One region of the Cytobacillus spongiae genome, then DNA from elsewhere that is predicted to be linked to it. Evidence: riboswitches for the same ligand, from Rfam matches in the RefSeq annotation. Region 1 holds a riboswitch; each other region holds the start of a gene.
What was found. Region 1 has a riboswitch for thiamine pyrophosphate ahead of LS684_RS02720 (thiazole synthase). Riboswitches for the same ligand answer to the same signal wherever they lie in the genome.

Region 1 (5,018 bases):
AATTTTGACATTGTAATGGTTCCTTTCCATAAGCATCTATTCGTCCTTACTCTTGATGTAACCCCCCTCTATAAATGAAAATGGTTCCAAATAATAATCCAAACCCGAGGAAAATGCCACCTGCTACTAGGAAACTCTCAATATAGCTACTTATAACAATATGGTAGGTTTCCGAAGCTGCCCCTCCTTGTTCAGCTAACCATCCACTGGCAAGAGAAGTGCCGAAAGAAACACAGTTAAATAGCATGACAATTCCACTTACAGTCAATAGCAACCCTACTATCAATACTAATTTTTGCTTGTCTACATGGTTCAAGACCATCGACTCCTTTCCTACATATTTACACTTTTAACCTTCCACTTATGCTGATTGCTTTCTCTGCTTACTACTAACAATCCTTCCTGGTGAGCTTCTAGTCGTCCGATAAGCTCACCACTCGTATCAATGGCACAGCTTCCTCCTGCTGATCGATAGCCACCTGTTTCTCCAGAGTAGTTTCCTAAAAAGACGTTCATATTATATTCCTTAGCTTGATGATGTAGCACGGAAGTATACTTTTTATAGCAAGTAGTAAAAATTAAGATGCTGGCCAAGTAGATTGAATAGACATTAGTTAATTTTTACATCAATTCCTCAAAATGTATAGTGGGTTATGTTAAAGTTTAGTAAATGAATAGAATGACAATTGGATGCTATACTTAGCAAAAAATGTTAAGAACAAACATTTGTTCTCTGATATAGTGAGAAGTGGGTAGGTGATAACAGATGGATTATGAGGCTAGTATTCAACGAGCTCTTGATTATATAGAAGACCACTTGATGGAGACGTTAACGCTTGAGTCGCTAGCAGAGAAGGCTTGCTTTTCTCCTTATCATTTTCATCGCGTCTTTCAAGCGATGGTTGGTGATTCTGTGATGGAATATGTGAGAAAAAGAAGGTTAACGGTAGCAGCGGAGCGGTTATTTTATCACGATGAGAAAGTCATTGACATTGCGTTAGAGGTAGGATTTCAGTATCAAGAGTCATTTAATCGGGCGTTTAAAAAGCACTTTGGAATGTCACCAAAGCAGTACCGAAAAGCCGAATATCTGTCTGGACCATTTCGAGGAAAAGTCTGCCTAAAACCAAAGGAGTTTCAAGGAGGAGTAAGAATGGAACCGAAATTAACTGTAAAACCTGCTTTTCACATCATAGGCTATGAACTAAAGACAAGAAATGAGGATGGACAAAATAACCGGGATATACCAGAGTTTTGGCAACAATATATTCGAAATGATTTAGGGGCGAATATCCCAAGCCCAATTCACAAACACGTTGAGTTAGGTTTATGTACCGATTTTCAGCCTGAATCGGGCGAATTTACTTACGTAATCGGGATGGAAGTTGATGCTGGTACAAAGCCTCTTGAAGGAATGGTGTATCGAAGCTTTCCCGAACAGGAATATGCTGTATTTACTACTCCGAAAGCAGATGAAGCAGCCTTTACCGCTTCTATTCAATCGACGTGGAACAAAGTCTTTACCGAGTGGTTCCCTCAATCAGGTTATGAACATACAGGCACTGCCGAATTTGAACTCTATGATGAAAGATGCTATGGAGACGACAATAAGGAAATAGATATCTACATTCCAGTTGTGAAAAAACTCCAATAAATAATGAGCTGCTTCTCAAGTGATTGAGGGGCAGTTTTTTTAAAAATAAAGCTGTTCTCAATAGTTCTGCCAGCGTATATAAACGGACGATCAAGTTGTTATGTTCATATTCATTTAGCTATGGTTTAAGGAAAGTAACTATTGTGAAACCGCCTGGATATATATGGTATTAAGCGTTTACAGTTTACAACAAGGTGATAGTGTGATAAAAATGGGGATAGATTCATAACTTTGGATTATGGATGACAATTTTATACAGTGAATGCTAGGGGTGCCGTATGGCTGAGAGGACGAATGTCTAACCCTTGAACCTGATTTGGTTAGTACCAACGTAGGGAAGCTTTTATAGAAGCGTAGACATGGAAGGCTCCGTGTGTGCTTTTCTATTACTTTAAATGTAAAAGCTTACCTAAATTGGGTAAGCTTTTTTGTGTTTTAATCTACATCTACATATTGTCATGAACGGACATGATACGGAATTTTGTAGAAATATCCGTTTTGTGTATTACCAACTTGGAGGAGGAATTAAGGATGAAGGATGTATTAACAATTGGTGGAGTGGATCTACATAATCGCTTATTTACAGGGACTGGAAAGTTTGCGGATCATAAACAAATGAAGGAAGCACTTGAAAAATCGCAATCACAAGTCGTTACCGTAGCGCTTCGTCGAGTCGATTTAGAAGCACAGGGGGAAGAGAATATTCTAGAGGACATCCCAAAGGATATGGTGCTGCTGCCAAATACTTCAGGAGCTCGAACTGCGGAGGAAGCGATACGGATTGCTCGATTAGCTCGAGCATGTGGAATGGGAAATTGGATTAAGATTGAAGTAATCTCTGATCAGAAGTACTTGCTTCCTGATAATGAAGAAACGATTAAAGCGACTGAGGTTTTAGCAAAAGAGGGCTTTGTTGTGCTTCCTTATATGAGCCCCGACCTAATGGCGGCAAAGAAAATGCAGGAAGCAGGCGCTGCTGCAGTTATGCCTCTTGGCGCACCAATTGGAACGAATCGGGGAATTCGAATGAAAGAAATCATCCAAATTCTGATAGATGAAATGGATGTTCCAATTGTAGTGGACGCAGGGATTGGGAAGCCATCAGAAGCAGCAGAGGCAATGGAGATAGGTGCCAGTGCTGTTCTAGTCAATACGGCCATTGCTACAGCAAATGATCCAGTTGAAATGGCCATTGCATTTGATCTAGCTGTAAAAGCGGGAAGAAAAGCTTATTTATCAGGGTTAGGACCTACATCTGTTCAAGCAAAGGCTTCATCTCCTTTAACGGGCTTCTTAGGATAATTCATCTGCATTAAGTTGATTTTTTGGAATGAAAGCAAGGGGAAGGGGCTGTCATTGCCGCATTCGGAGTGAATATGAACCTGGCCTATTGATTAGAAATGGAGGGGTAGTTAATGAGCTTCTATCAAAAGTATGAATCAGTAAGGAATTTACCCTTTGAAGATATTTTTCAACATATCACGCCAAACGACGTGAAGAGGGTGTTAGCGAAAGAAAGCCTTTCTGAGCAAGATCTACTTGTACTTCTTTCACCAGCAGCTGAGTATTGCTTAGAAGAAATGGCCCAGAAAGCGCATCAGCTAACTGTACAGCATTTTGGTAGGGTGATGGGGTTATATGCTCCGTTGTACATAACCGATTATTGTGTAAATAAATGTACGTATTGCAGCTTTAGCTTTGACAATGATTTTCCAAGAAGGAAGCTTTCGATGCTTGAAATTGATCAAGAGTCTAAAGCGCTAGTGGAAATGGGGATTAAGCATTGTATTATCCTAACAGGTGAATCGAATATTCACTCGTCAGTAGACTATTTATGTGAAAGTGTTGAGGTTATGAAGAAGCACTTTTCATCCTTAGCGATTGAAGTTCAGCCATTAGATGCCGAGGGCTATAAGAAATTAGTAGAGCATGGGGTAGATGGGTTGACTGTCTATCAAGAAGTGTATAACGAAGATATTTATAAGGAAATCCATGTGGCCGGTCCAAAGCGGAATTATCGCTACCGCCTAGACGCACCTGAACGTGGCTGTGAGGCAGGGATGCGCTCAGTTAATATTGGTGCATTGCTTGGAATGGATGAATGGAGAAGAGAAGTATTTTTTACAGGACTACATGCTCAATACCTTCAGCATAAATACATTGAAACAGATATCTCTATTTCATTCCCGCGAATTCGTCCTAATTTAGGGGGATATCAACCGAAAATTGATGTGAATGACAAAAATTTAGTTCAGGCGATGCTTGCCATTCGATTATTTTTACCGAGATCGGGCATTACGCTGTCGACTCGTGAAAATGCAGAATTGAGACAAAATTTAATTCCTTTAGGGGTTACGAAAATGTCAGCGGCATCCTCAACAGTTGTAGGCGGCTATGCGAATAAAGAGAACAATAATAGTCAATTCGAGACTTCCGATTCTCGTTCTGTAGAGGAAGTAAAAAGCTCGTTAAGAGAGCTAGGCTACCAGCCGGTTGTAAAGGATTGGCAAATTCTCGCTTAGCCGAGTGGAAGAAGAGGAGGTTTCAGATGGACTTCTTAATGATGAAAACAAAGGTATGGGACTTTATCCAAAACGGGGCAGAGGATGTGGAGCAATTTAACTCATTAGCCGTTGAAATTTTTCATTATCAATATAAGCATAACCAAGCTTACCGAGAATATTGTCGTTCAAAAAGAATAGCTAAGAACAGTGTCAAAAGGATTACGGATATCCCGCCTGTACCAATCGGAGCATTTAAGTACGCGGAGCTCTCGTGCAGTCCAGCCTCGGAAGTGGAAGCTATTTTTACGACAAGTGGAACAACAAATCCTGAGCAAAAAGGAAAGAACTTTCATCGAGATTTAGATGTATGGAAAACATCGATGAGTGTGAATTTCGCAAAGCAAATGATGGCCACTCGAAGGAAAATGAAAATGGTTATGCTGTTTCCTACAGAAGAGGAGCTTCCTAACTCTTCACTCGCACATTATTTAGCAAATGCAAAGCAGAAGTTTGGTACGGATGACAGTGAGTATGTGGTTTCGTTAGCTCATTTCGATATGGAGCGGCTGGTTGAAATCCTCCTTGATGCTGAGGAGTCAAATGAACCAATTATGCTTCTTGGTGCAACATTTTCATTTGTTCACTTTTTAGATTTTGCTGAGGAGAAGCAGCTTGTTTTCTCCTTGCCTGAAGGCAGTGTGGTCATGGACACTGGCGGGGCGAAGGGGAGATCTAGAGAAGTGGATCCATTTACGCTGAAGGGGAAGCTTAGCCAGCAATTCTCTGTCCCAATTGAACAATGTATGAATATGTATGGAATGACAGAATTGAGTTCTCAGTGTTACGACATGCCTGGAACA
Region 2 (5,018 bases), 790 kb from region 1:
TCTTCATTATCGATATTTCTCCGTTAACTCAGCCATCGTAATTCCGGAAGGCTGATAAAGGACTTTAATTTGCGAAATGACGTTGCTACTCCCCATTTCTATCATTCGCTCATTCATTTCAGTAATTATGCTAAAAATTTGACCAAGTTCTCCTTCTATTGTAGTTTCTAAAGGATTTACTTGATAAGTGAGACCAGATTGATGAATCACGTTAATCGCTTCATCTACATAAGGAATTACATTTTCTCCATTTTTTGTTTTTGGTAGTATTTGAATACTCACTAGTGAATTTGCCATTTGACATATCTCCTTACTCTGGTAGGAATTCATTTGTAAATGCTTTTTTCGCATCTAATTCCTTTTCTAGTAGATTATTTTCATACATCCAAGTTGCATAGTTTTCCCATACTTTGAGCTTTTGTTCGCCCCATTTAGCTGCGTCATCTTTATATTTTGGTGCAAGCCATTCTTGACTCTTTTGCACCAGTTCTGCATCAAGATCTGGTGCAGCAGCAATTAAGATATCAGCAGCTGCCAAAGGGTTTTCAATAGAAAATTCATACCCTTTCGTTACGGCTTTTAGAAAAGCCTTTACGGTATCTGGTTGATCCTTAAGCATGGTTTCATTCGTAGTTAAAACAGGAGTATAATAATCTAGTTTCTCCGAAAAGTCGGTTAAGTACACCATATTGATTTCTTCATTTCTTAGCTCTGCTTCTACTCCTGTCCATCCATAATATATCCAGGCAAAGTCAATATCTCTTTGAACTGCTGTGAAGAAATCGCTGTCACCCATATTCACGATAGAAACTTTATTTACATCCGCGTTTTCTTGCTTCATGATTGACTCAATGACAGCCTTTTCTACAGGTGAACCCCAACCACCATAAGATTTTCCTTCAAAATCCTTTGGGGATTGGATATTTTTATCGGCAGGTGAAGCGAATCCAGACGTATTATGTTGGATGACCGCTGCAATTGAAACAATTGGTACATCTTGAATTCTAGCTTGTGTAATCGACTCTTGATAGCTTACACCAAACTCAGATTTTCCTGATGCCACTAGCTGATCGGCACCGGCTTCCCCTGGCATGATGATTTCTACGTCTAAGCCTTCTTCTTCAAAGTATCCTTTATCCTTAGCCACGTAAAGACCTGTATGGTTTGTGTTTGGTGTCCAGTCTAAAACGACAGAAACCTTTTCAAGGGAATCTTGTTTTTCTTTTTTATCTGTAGCCGATTTATTTTCCTCTCCATCATTGCTACATCCTACAAGTAATCCTAAAGCTAATAATGAACTAAGCCATTTTTTCTTCATGTTCATTCCTCCTTGTTGTATTATGTAAAATATTAGGTATTAAAAAGAAATGGAGGGAACTAAAAAACGCCAAGGCTCAGAACCAAGGCGCATATCGATTAAACAAATGAATATTTGTTTTATAGAATATGTTCCCTACGCTGGTATCAACCAGATCAGGTTCTGAGGGTCAACATCTTTCGGATGAAATCTCAACCAGCATCAACTGGTCCCCCTACAATTCTTCTTATTCAATTAGGTCTGTTAAACGTAGCTAAGTTTCTTTCACCTTTTCGTGGGAGTGAAAGAAATAAGGATAACAGATTCTTGTAATGAAATACTCCCATCATTATAGCAGATTTTTATGATTTGACTAGTTAATTGCTTACATTTCCATTAAAGGGTAGGAATAAATAACATGGAAATCATTTATATTGAATCTTCCAGAGAGACTGTGATAAGGTATAACGTATGTTTTTCAATTCAATAGAAAAAGGAGGAATATCGATGAGAAAACTAATTTCTTTAGTCGTATTCATGGGAGTCCTCTCATTCTCTTTCATCCAGATTAATAACAGTGCTTCTGCTGAACTTATAGACGGTGTTAAAGTGTATAAGATGAAAAAAGGGGAAACTCTTCTAGATAAAGGAAAAGAGTTCGGTGTATCAGAGAAAGAAATCAAGATCGTAAATTTTTTAAAGGATGACCAAGATTTAAGCGGAAAAAAAATCATCGTGCCAAAACCTGTTCAAGATTCTTCCATAACTCCATCTGAAAAAGAGTTATTAGCTAGACTTGTACATGCTGAAGCTGAAGGGGAACCATTTAAAGGAAAAGTTGCTGTTGCAGAGGTCGTCTTAAACCGAGTAGAAAGTGACCAGTTCCCAGATACAATAAAAGAAGTTATATATGAGGACAAGCAATTTCAACCTGTCGACAATGGTACGATTAACCAGCCCGCTGGAGATGAAGCAAAACAAGCGGTTAAAGAAGCTATTCAACATGATGAAATAGGAAAGGACTCTTTATATTTCTATAATCCAAATATTATTAGCAGCACATGGCTCCAAACAAGAACAGTCACATTTGAAATTGGAAACCATCGATTTGCAAAATAAATAGTACGATGAAAACCAGCTATCCTACAGGTATGCTGGTTTTTTTTCATTAGGAATGAAATTTGGTGGATTAAAGGAGAATAAAACTATATAGAAAAGGAGTGAATTACGGATGCCCCGCAAGTCATCAGAAGAGCTTGAAGAAATGGGTAATAGGAATACTGACAATGAAATATCAAAGCTAAACAGATTTTTAGGTGTGGTGATGGAATATATTTCAGATGATGAAATAGAAGAAATCGACGTAGAGCACTTACTTGACAGGACAGAGGGATTGCGCGACTGGTGGAATCAATACCTTGAAAAAAATCGAGTTCAGTTGGAGGAGGGCATCAAAAACGCTTTAAGTGAACTTTCAATAGAAGAACTACAGCTAATTAAGGATCAAATTAAACAATATGAAGAGAAAGTGAAAGGATGACTAACATTCATCCTTTCCTTCATAGAATGCAATTTTTCTATCTACTTTATTAATATTCAATTCTAATTCTTTTATTTGATTTTCGATTTTTATTCGATGGGAGAGCAGGATTCTTTTTCTTTCTTCAATGGTAGTAGTCCCAATAATACTTAATCTGACGATTTCTTTTATTTGCTGGACAGGCATATTCGTTTCCTTTAGGCAGGTAACTATATCAAGCCATGCAATATTTTCTTCTGTATACAATCTATTCCCTGTGTGGTCTCTATTAATTGGAGGCAATATCCCTTCTTTTTCATAATATCTTAACGTATGAGTAGATAGGCCAGCGATTGATGAGACTTCATTAATTTTATACATGTATACATCCCCTTTTTGCTAAAATTGGAATCAATTCTGTAAACTTGGTTTAGGCTTTTTCTTCCACAATCTGCTGTCTTACTTAGGTCTACTTCTATTAATATGTAATATAATTCTCAATCATAAAACGAAAAAAATCTAGACTTAATTAGAACTAAATGTACTAATCAAGTCTAGTTATATTATGCATCCTGCATAGTATCGGTAATGATTAGCTCGCGAATTAGGACAGATTGTGGCAAGTCATAGACAAATTTAATCGTTGTTGCAATATCAGATGCTGTAATATTGATTGCTCCTACACTCTGTTTCCAAGCCTCATAGCCTTCAATTATTTCATCACTTGTTGTATGGGATAATAATTCAGTCCCAACCGCACCTGGCTCCACACACACCACTCTTACATTAAAGGGGCTCATTTCAGCTCTTGCAACTTGAGTTAGTCCTCTAACCCCATATTTACTCGCACAGTATACTGCGTGGTTTCCAAATGGCTGAACACCTGCAATGGAGGAAAGATTAATTATGGTGCCGAATTTTCGATCTTTCATATCTTTCATGACAATTTGCATCCCATTTAAAACACCCATTACATTCACATCAAGCATTGTTTTCCATTCGCTTGGATTTTGATTGTCTATCGTGCCAAGTAGCATTACCCCAGCATTATTGATAAGTAAATCGGTTTTTCCATATCGGTCTTCAGCTTCACGAACGGCTTTTTCAAAAGCATCTAAGTCTGTTACATCTACTTTTCTACACATGGCATTAGGTAGGTTCATTTCCTGTAATCGTTCAATTCTTCTAGCTAAAAGTAAAACAGGATTGCCAGCGTTACTAAATAACTTGGCCATTTCTTTTCCGAAACCTGAGCTTGCACCTGTAATGACAACTAATTTCTTCATTAAATAGACTCTCCCTATTGATAAAATATTTAAAGAGTCAGTTTGAATGACTGACATAGTCAGTGTAAGCCTTAGAGTAAACTCTAAGTAAAGTGGTTAATTAAAGAAAAGGATGAATTAAAAATGTAGTTACCCCTTAATCTTCTTTCCATTTTCGAAATTCTTCTAAATCTGTTGAAATCTGTTTAAGAGTAAAACCAATAACGGCCGCATCATCCAAAAACCCAAGGGTCATGATAAAGTCAGGTACAATGTCTATTGGAGCTACAAAATAAAGAATAGTTGCGATGATCATGACAATCGATTTTTTCGGTATTTTTGTATATTCCCCTTTAGACCACGCCTTTATTAATTGAATTAATAGCTGAAATTTATCCCAAACTTCAGATAAAGAACCTTTTTTCTCATCTGCTTTTCTAATGGCTTTCTTTAATAAACCTTCTGTTTTTTCGGGATTTTGTGCGTATTCCTCTGCTTTTGCTTCGTATTTTTTATATCCATCTTCAAACAGGTTGTTATTCTTCATAATAATAAGTTTCACCTCATTGAAAAGTATAGTATTCACAATAAGTGCTATTAAAGATACTATAGCTATGTTTTTATGCTAAGTAAAATATTTGCAAAAAAAGTCCTCCACCGAATAGATGGAGGACGAGATAATGTGTACAGTTGCGATATTTAAAATAACATACCAGCAATAGCACCACTTAATAAAGATGCAAGTGCACCTGCAATAACAGCCTTCACACCAAGGCGAGCAATATCCGCTCTGCGATTAGGCGCAAGATTTCCGAGCCCTCCTAATAGAATGGCCATCGAGGATATGTTCGCAAAGCCGCAGAGAGCAAAGCTGATAATTGCAACTGTTTTATCTGTTAAGTTCGGTATGTCTGGTGCAAAAGCAGAATAAGCAACA
Region 3 (5,018 bases), on a different replicon from region 1:
AAAACACGAAAATCGGAAGGGTTTATAAAGGGGATGTCTTGACGGACATTATTCACAAATCCTATGAAGTCATGCAGAAGCAAAAATCAATTCAAAAAAGGAAATATTAGCCTGTTTCATTTCCTTTTATCCGGTGTATTTAAGTGATAGCTTGTGAAGTGCCAAGGATAGGAATTTGAATGTACGCTCCTACATAGGGTTTGATCTTCCATGAAGAATTGGGTCGGAACAATTTATGGCTTTCAATGAAAGTTGGGAGATTTTATGTGATACTAAAGCTAACATTGTTTAAATACTGAATGTAAAAGAGGGTTTTGTCTTGCAAATGCCGAAAAAAATAATCAATATCCAAAAAGGGTCTGGAATCTCACCATATATATGGAGCATCATCAGCATTCTCCCCTTTTATTTTATCTTTCAATCCTCCTCTACGATTGAAATCGTGGTGGGGATATCCTTGACAGTCGTATTTTTTATTTCTTTACGATTTGCGTTTCTTTCAAAAGATTGGCCGGTGTATTTATGGACCTCGATCTTGATCGGGATATCCATCATTATGACCATTCAGTTTAATTTTATCTATTTTGCTTTTTACATTGCTTACTACAATGGAAATATCAAAAACAGGGTTGCGTTTCTAACCCTCTATATCATTCATCTGGTACTGACCACGGCATCTATCAATTATAATTTCGTCTTACAGGATGAATTGTTTTTATCACAATTCCCATTTATTCTTATTATCTGGATCAGTGTCATTCTATTACCCTTCAATATTTATAATCGGAACAAACAGGTATTGCTGGAGGATCAGTTGGAAGATGCAAATAAACGCATTTCTGACCTGGTCAAGCAGGAGGAACGTCAGAGAATTGCCAGGGATCTGCATGATACGTTAGGGCAAAAGCTTTCTCTTATTGGTTTGAAGAGTGATTTGGCACGGAAATTAGTATACAAAGATCCTGAGCAGGCCCGAAGTGAATTAAAGGATGTACAACAAACGGCAAGAACCGCCTTGAGTGAAGTCAGGACAATGGTTTCTCAAATGAGGGGGATTAGGCTGAAGGATGAAATCGTCCGTATCAGGCAGTTGTTAAAGGCCGCGGAAATCGAATTCGTTGTGGAAAAGGACTTTATCTTTCCTCATACTTCCCTGTTTCTGGAAAACATTTTAAGCATGTGCCTAAAAGAAGCCGTTACAAATGTGGTTAAACACAGCAAGGCATCATACTGTGAGCTCACCATCGAAGAAACAGACAAAGAGATGACCATCGTGGTGAAGGATGACGGTGTTGGGATTGGAGAAGAATATACACACTCTAAAGGCAGCGGCCTGATCGGAATGAGGGAACGGCTGGAGTTTGTGAATGGAAGTTTGGAGATTATTTCAGATAAGGGTACCACTTTGGTTATGAGGGTCCCTAAAGTGATTAAACAGACTGACAGGGAGGGAATGGAATGATTCGGATTGTAATCGCTGAAGATCAGAGGATGCTGTTAGGTGCCCTGGGCTCGCTGCTGAGCCTGGAAGATGATATGGAGGTTGTCGGAAAAGCGGGCAATGGTGAAGAAGCCATTGCTCTCGTACACGAGCTTAAACCCGATATCTGTATCATGGACATCGAAATGCCTGAAAAAACGGGGCTCGAAGCAGCAGAGGAATTGAAGGGAGAAGAGTGCAAAGTCATTATCCTCACCACCTTTGCCCGGTCAGGTTATTTTCAGCGTGCATTAAAGGGTGGGGTTAAAGGGTATCTATTAAAAGATAGCCCAAGTGAGGAACTGGCCAATTCCATCCGACTTGTGATGGACGGAAAGCGTATATATGCCCCTGAACTAATGGATGATGTGTATGGGGAAGAAAACCCCCTGACTGACCGGGAAAAAGAAGTGCTGGAACTTGTTGCCGACGGAAAAAACACTAAGGAAATCGCCGACGAACTCAGCCTTAAAACGGGTACCGTCCGTAACTACATCTCAACCATCCTGGACAAATTGGAAGTCAAAAATCGAATCGAAGCCATCACCCAATCAAGAGAAAAGGGATGGTTTAAATAATGGGACAGGGACGAACCTTGATGATGGAGGTTCGTCCTGTTTTAGCATGGAAATCATCAATTTTAATTCATTATTTATTATATTTATACATTTTTTTCAGAGTCGTGAATTTATTTGCTGAAGAAATTTTTTTATGGATTTTAAATAGGGTTTTTTGTTGGTCTGTTCTATGATATCAATGGGTTTTTACTCATGATCAATCAGTGAGAGATAGATAAAAAGTGTTGACAAGTAAAAGAATCATGGTACGATAGCTTCGAATACAAAATTTAATTGGACGATCCACTAGGGGTGCCTTGTAAAAGGCTGAGATTAAAGTGTGACTTTAAGACCCTTTGAACCTGATCTGGTTGAGACCAGCGGAGGGAAGTGGTGTTTGATGGTCACGTAGAATATCCGTTTATTCCTATGATCTCAAGCCACTTTCTGTATGCTGTATGCATAGCGGGAAGTGGCTTTTTTTATTGCCTGTTCGGGTCGTCTGGAAAAGGAGTAAGAGACAATGTCATTTTCTATGTTTTTAAGAAATGAAGTGAAAGAAATCTGGGAAGCAAGCTTTCAACATCCCTTCGTCAAAGGAATCGGTGACGGAACACTCCCCATTGAGAACTTCAGATACTACATCCTGCAGGATGCCTATTACCTCACTCATTTTTCCAAAGTGCAGGCTCTGGGAGCTGCGAAGGCAATGGATTTACATACTACATCACGAATGGCAGCACATGCTGTGGGAACGAATGAAGCAGAGCTCTCCCTTCATAAGAATTTTTCTGAACGATTAGGAATCACGGAAGTAGAAAAAAGGGAATTTAAACCTTCTCCCACGGCTTATGCATACACATCTCATATGTATCGTTCCGCACAGCTTGGAGGTCTCGCAGACATACTGGCCACCATCCTTCCTTGTTACTGGCTCTATTACGAAATAGGAGAAAGGCTGAAGGCGTGTACTCCAGAAGAGACCATCTACCAGGAATGGATTGCAGCTTATGGCGGGGAGTGGTTCAGGGAATTGGTGGAGGAGCAAATCATCCGACTCGATGAATTAGCGGAAACGATGTCTGAATCAGACAAAGTAAGAATGAGAGAGAATTTTATCGTAAGCAGCATCTATGAGCTGCAGTTTTGGGAAATGGCATACACCATGGAAGAGTGGTCATTTCAATCTGTACTGACTTCGGGAAGCGAAGGTGATGTACATGTCTAGATTAAAATTGACGGACATCTTAATAACAGTGGTCATTTCAATTGGTTTCGGGATTATTTACAAGCTTTGGGGACCTCTCTATAATGTGTTAAAACCATTGGGGATACATGCTGATCAACTTATTTACGGGATGTGGTTTATGGCCGCAACTGTCGCATTTTTGATCCTAAGAAAGCCCGGTGTGGCACTATTAGCTGAGATTGCAGCGTCTTCCGGAGAATTTTTGATGGGTTCTGAATGGGGCCTTGAAGTACTCCTGTTCGGCATGATACAGGGGTTGTTTGCAGAATTGGTCTTTCTATTGACCCGTTATAAACGGTATGACCTTCTGGTGATCTGTGCTGCAGCCGTGGGCTCTGCTTTCGGCTCCATACTCTTGGACTACTTTAAAGGGTATATGGGGGATTTGGCAGTATGGAATTTATCCCTGTTCATTGCTGCAAGACTGATAGGCTCCATTGTCATTGCGGGGATTGGTTCCTATTATCTGGTAAGGGCATTGGAGAACACAGGCGTCACAAACCTGGTCAGAAGAGCGGATCAGAAAGAGTTCGATGCATTGGATGGATAAGGGAGAGATGATGTAATGCATGTGGAAAATTTGCGCTTGAAATTCCCAAAATCAGAAAAATTGTTGTTTAACGATTTAGATTTGGCTATTCGCAGTGGAGAAAAAGTTTTGCTTTTAGGACCATCTGGATCAGGGAAATCAACCTTTCTTCATGTATTGGCAGGAATAATCCCACAAGCAGTTGATGTCCCGATGAAATGCTCTTCCATTGAACATCCGGATTCATGGGGATTTGTATTTCAAGATCCAGACTCTCAATTTTGCATGCCTTATGCAGATGAGGAACTCGCCTTTGTTTTAGAAAATGTACAAGTTCCCCGTGAAGAAATGCCGGGGAAGATTGATTTGCTGTTGGATAGCGTAAAGTTAAAGCTACAAGATCCACATACGAAAATCTCCACACTCTCTGGAGGAATGAAGCAGAAATTGGCCATAGCCTCAGTATTGGCCCTTGAGCCTGATACTCTGTTCCTAGATGAGCCCACTTCGATGTTAGACGTGGAAAGTACGAAATCCATTTGGGATATCGTCAAGGAAACATGTCAGGATAAGACACTGCTTATCATTGAGCACAAGCTGGATCACGTATTGGAAATCATTGATCGCATCATCCTGTTCAATGAACATGGGAATATCCTGGCGGATGGATCCAAGGAAAACATTTTATCCAAATACAGGGACACATTGAAGGAGCTCGGGGTTTGGTATCCCGAAGCGTGGGAGGACCACTTGTCATCCCGCCCCCCTTCGGTGCTAAAGGTTCCGGGACCTATAAAATTAAACTTGGAAGACTTCAGGGGATATGTGAAAAAAGAAGTGAAAATACATATCCCAAAAGCGACAATCCATGTTGGGGACTGGATTGCCATCAAGGGGGAGAACGGCGCAGGCAAGTCAACATTCCTGCATAGTCTCATGCATTTTATTCGAACGACCGGAACTTATGAAGTGGATGGAATACAGGTAGGGGGAAGGGATTTGCCTCCAGATTGTGCGTTTGTATTCCAGAACCCTGAATTTCAGTTCGTCACAAACTCTGTTTTTGAAGAGGTGGCGTATACCTATCGATTACAGGGGATGGAGGAAGAAACTGTCAAGAGAAAGGTTCACAGACTTCTGAAACGATTCAAGCTCTTATCTTATAAATTTCACCATCCCTATCATTTATCCATGGGCCAAAAG

Region 2: it holds a riboswitch for thiamine pyrophosphate, as region 1 does, so the genes downstream of both, LS684_RS06720 (ABC transporter substrate-binding protein) here and LS684_RS02720 (thiazole synthase) in region 1, are expected to answer to the same signal.
Region 3: it holds a riboswitch for thiamine pyrophosphate, as region 1 does, so the genes downstream of both, tenA (thiaminase II) here and LS684_RS02720 (thiazole synthase) in region 1, are expected to answer to the same signal.

The regions. Positions count from the first base shown of each region.
Region 1 covers NZ_CP089997.1:510,997-516,014, forward strand. Annotated here, with positions in the region: gene LS684_RS02700 (acyltransferase family protein) at 1-11, opposite strand, end outside; gene LS684_RS02705 (hypothetical protein) at 47-316, opposite strand; gene LS684_RS02710 (hypothetical protein) at 334-516, opposite strand; gene LS684_RS02715 (AraC family transcriptional regulator) at 767-1,654, shown strand; TPP riboswitch at 1,912-2,009, shown strand; gene LS684_RS02720 (thiazole synthase) at 2,186-2,956, shown strand; gene thiH (2-iminoacetate synthase ThiH) at 3,070-4,176, shown strand; gene LS684_RS02730 (LuxE/PaaK family acyltransferase) at 4,203-5,018, shown strand, end outside.
Region 2 covers NZ_CP089997.1:1,303,314-1,308,331, forward strand. Annotated here, with positions in the region: gene LS684_RS06710 (ABC transporter permease) at 1-7, opposite strand, end outside; gene LS684_RS06715 (thiamine-binding protein) at 7-297, opposite strand; gene LS684_RS06720 (ABC transporter substrate-binding protein) at 311-1,318, opposite strand; TPP riboswitch at 1,434-1,544, opposite strand; gene LS684_RS06725 (cell wall hydrolase) at 1,805-2,416, shown strand; gene LS684_RS06730 (hypothetical protein) at 2,529-2,837, shown strand; gene LS684_RS06735 (MerR family transcriptional regulator) at 2,838-3,197, opposite strand; gene LS684_RS06740 (SDR family oxidoreductase) at 3,380-4,102, opposite strand; gene LS684_RS06745 (YkvA family protein) at 4,239-4,628, opposite strand; gene LS684_RS06750 (NupC/NupG family nucleoside CNT transporter) at 4,781-5,018, opposite strand, start outside.
Region 3 covers NZ_CP089998.1:461,937-466,954, reverse strand. Annotated here, with positions in the region: gene LS684_RS22855 (hypothetical protein) at 1-110, shown strand, start outside; gene LS684_RS22850 (sensor histidine kinase) at 326-1,462, shown strand; gene LS684_RS22845 (response regulator transcription factor) at 1,459-2,058, shown strand; TPP riboswitch at 2,336-2,443, shown strand; gene tenA (thiaminase II) at 2,561-3,265, shown strand; gene LS684_RS22835 (ECF transporter S component) at 3,252-3,836, shown strand; gene LS684_RS22830 (ABC transporter ATP-binding protein) at 3,852-5,018, shown strand, end outside.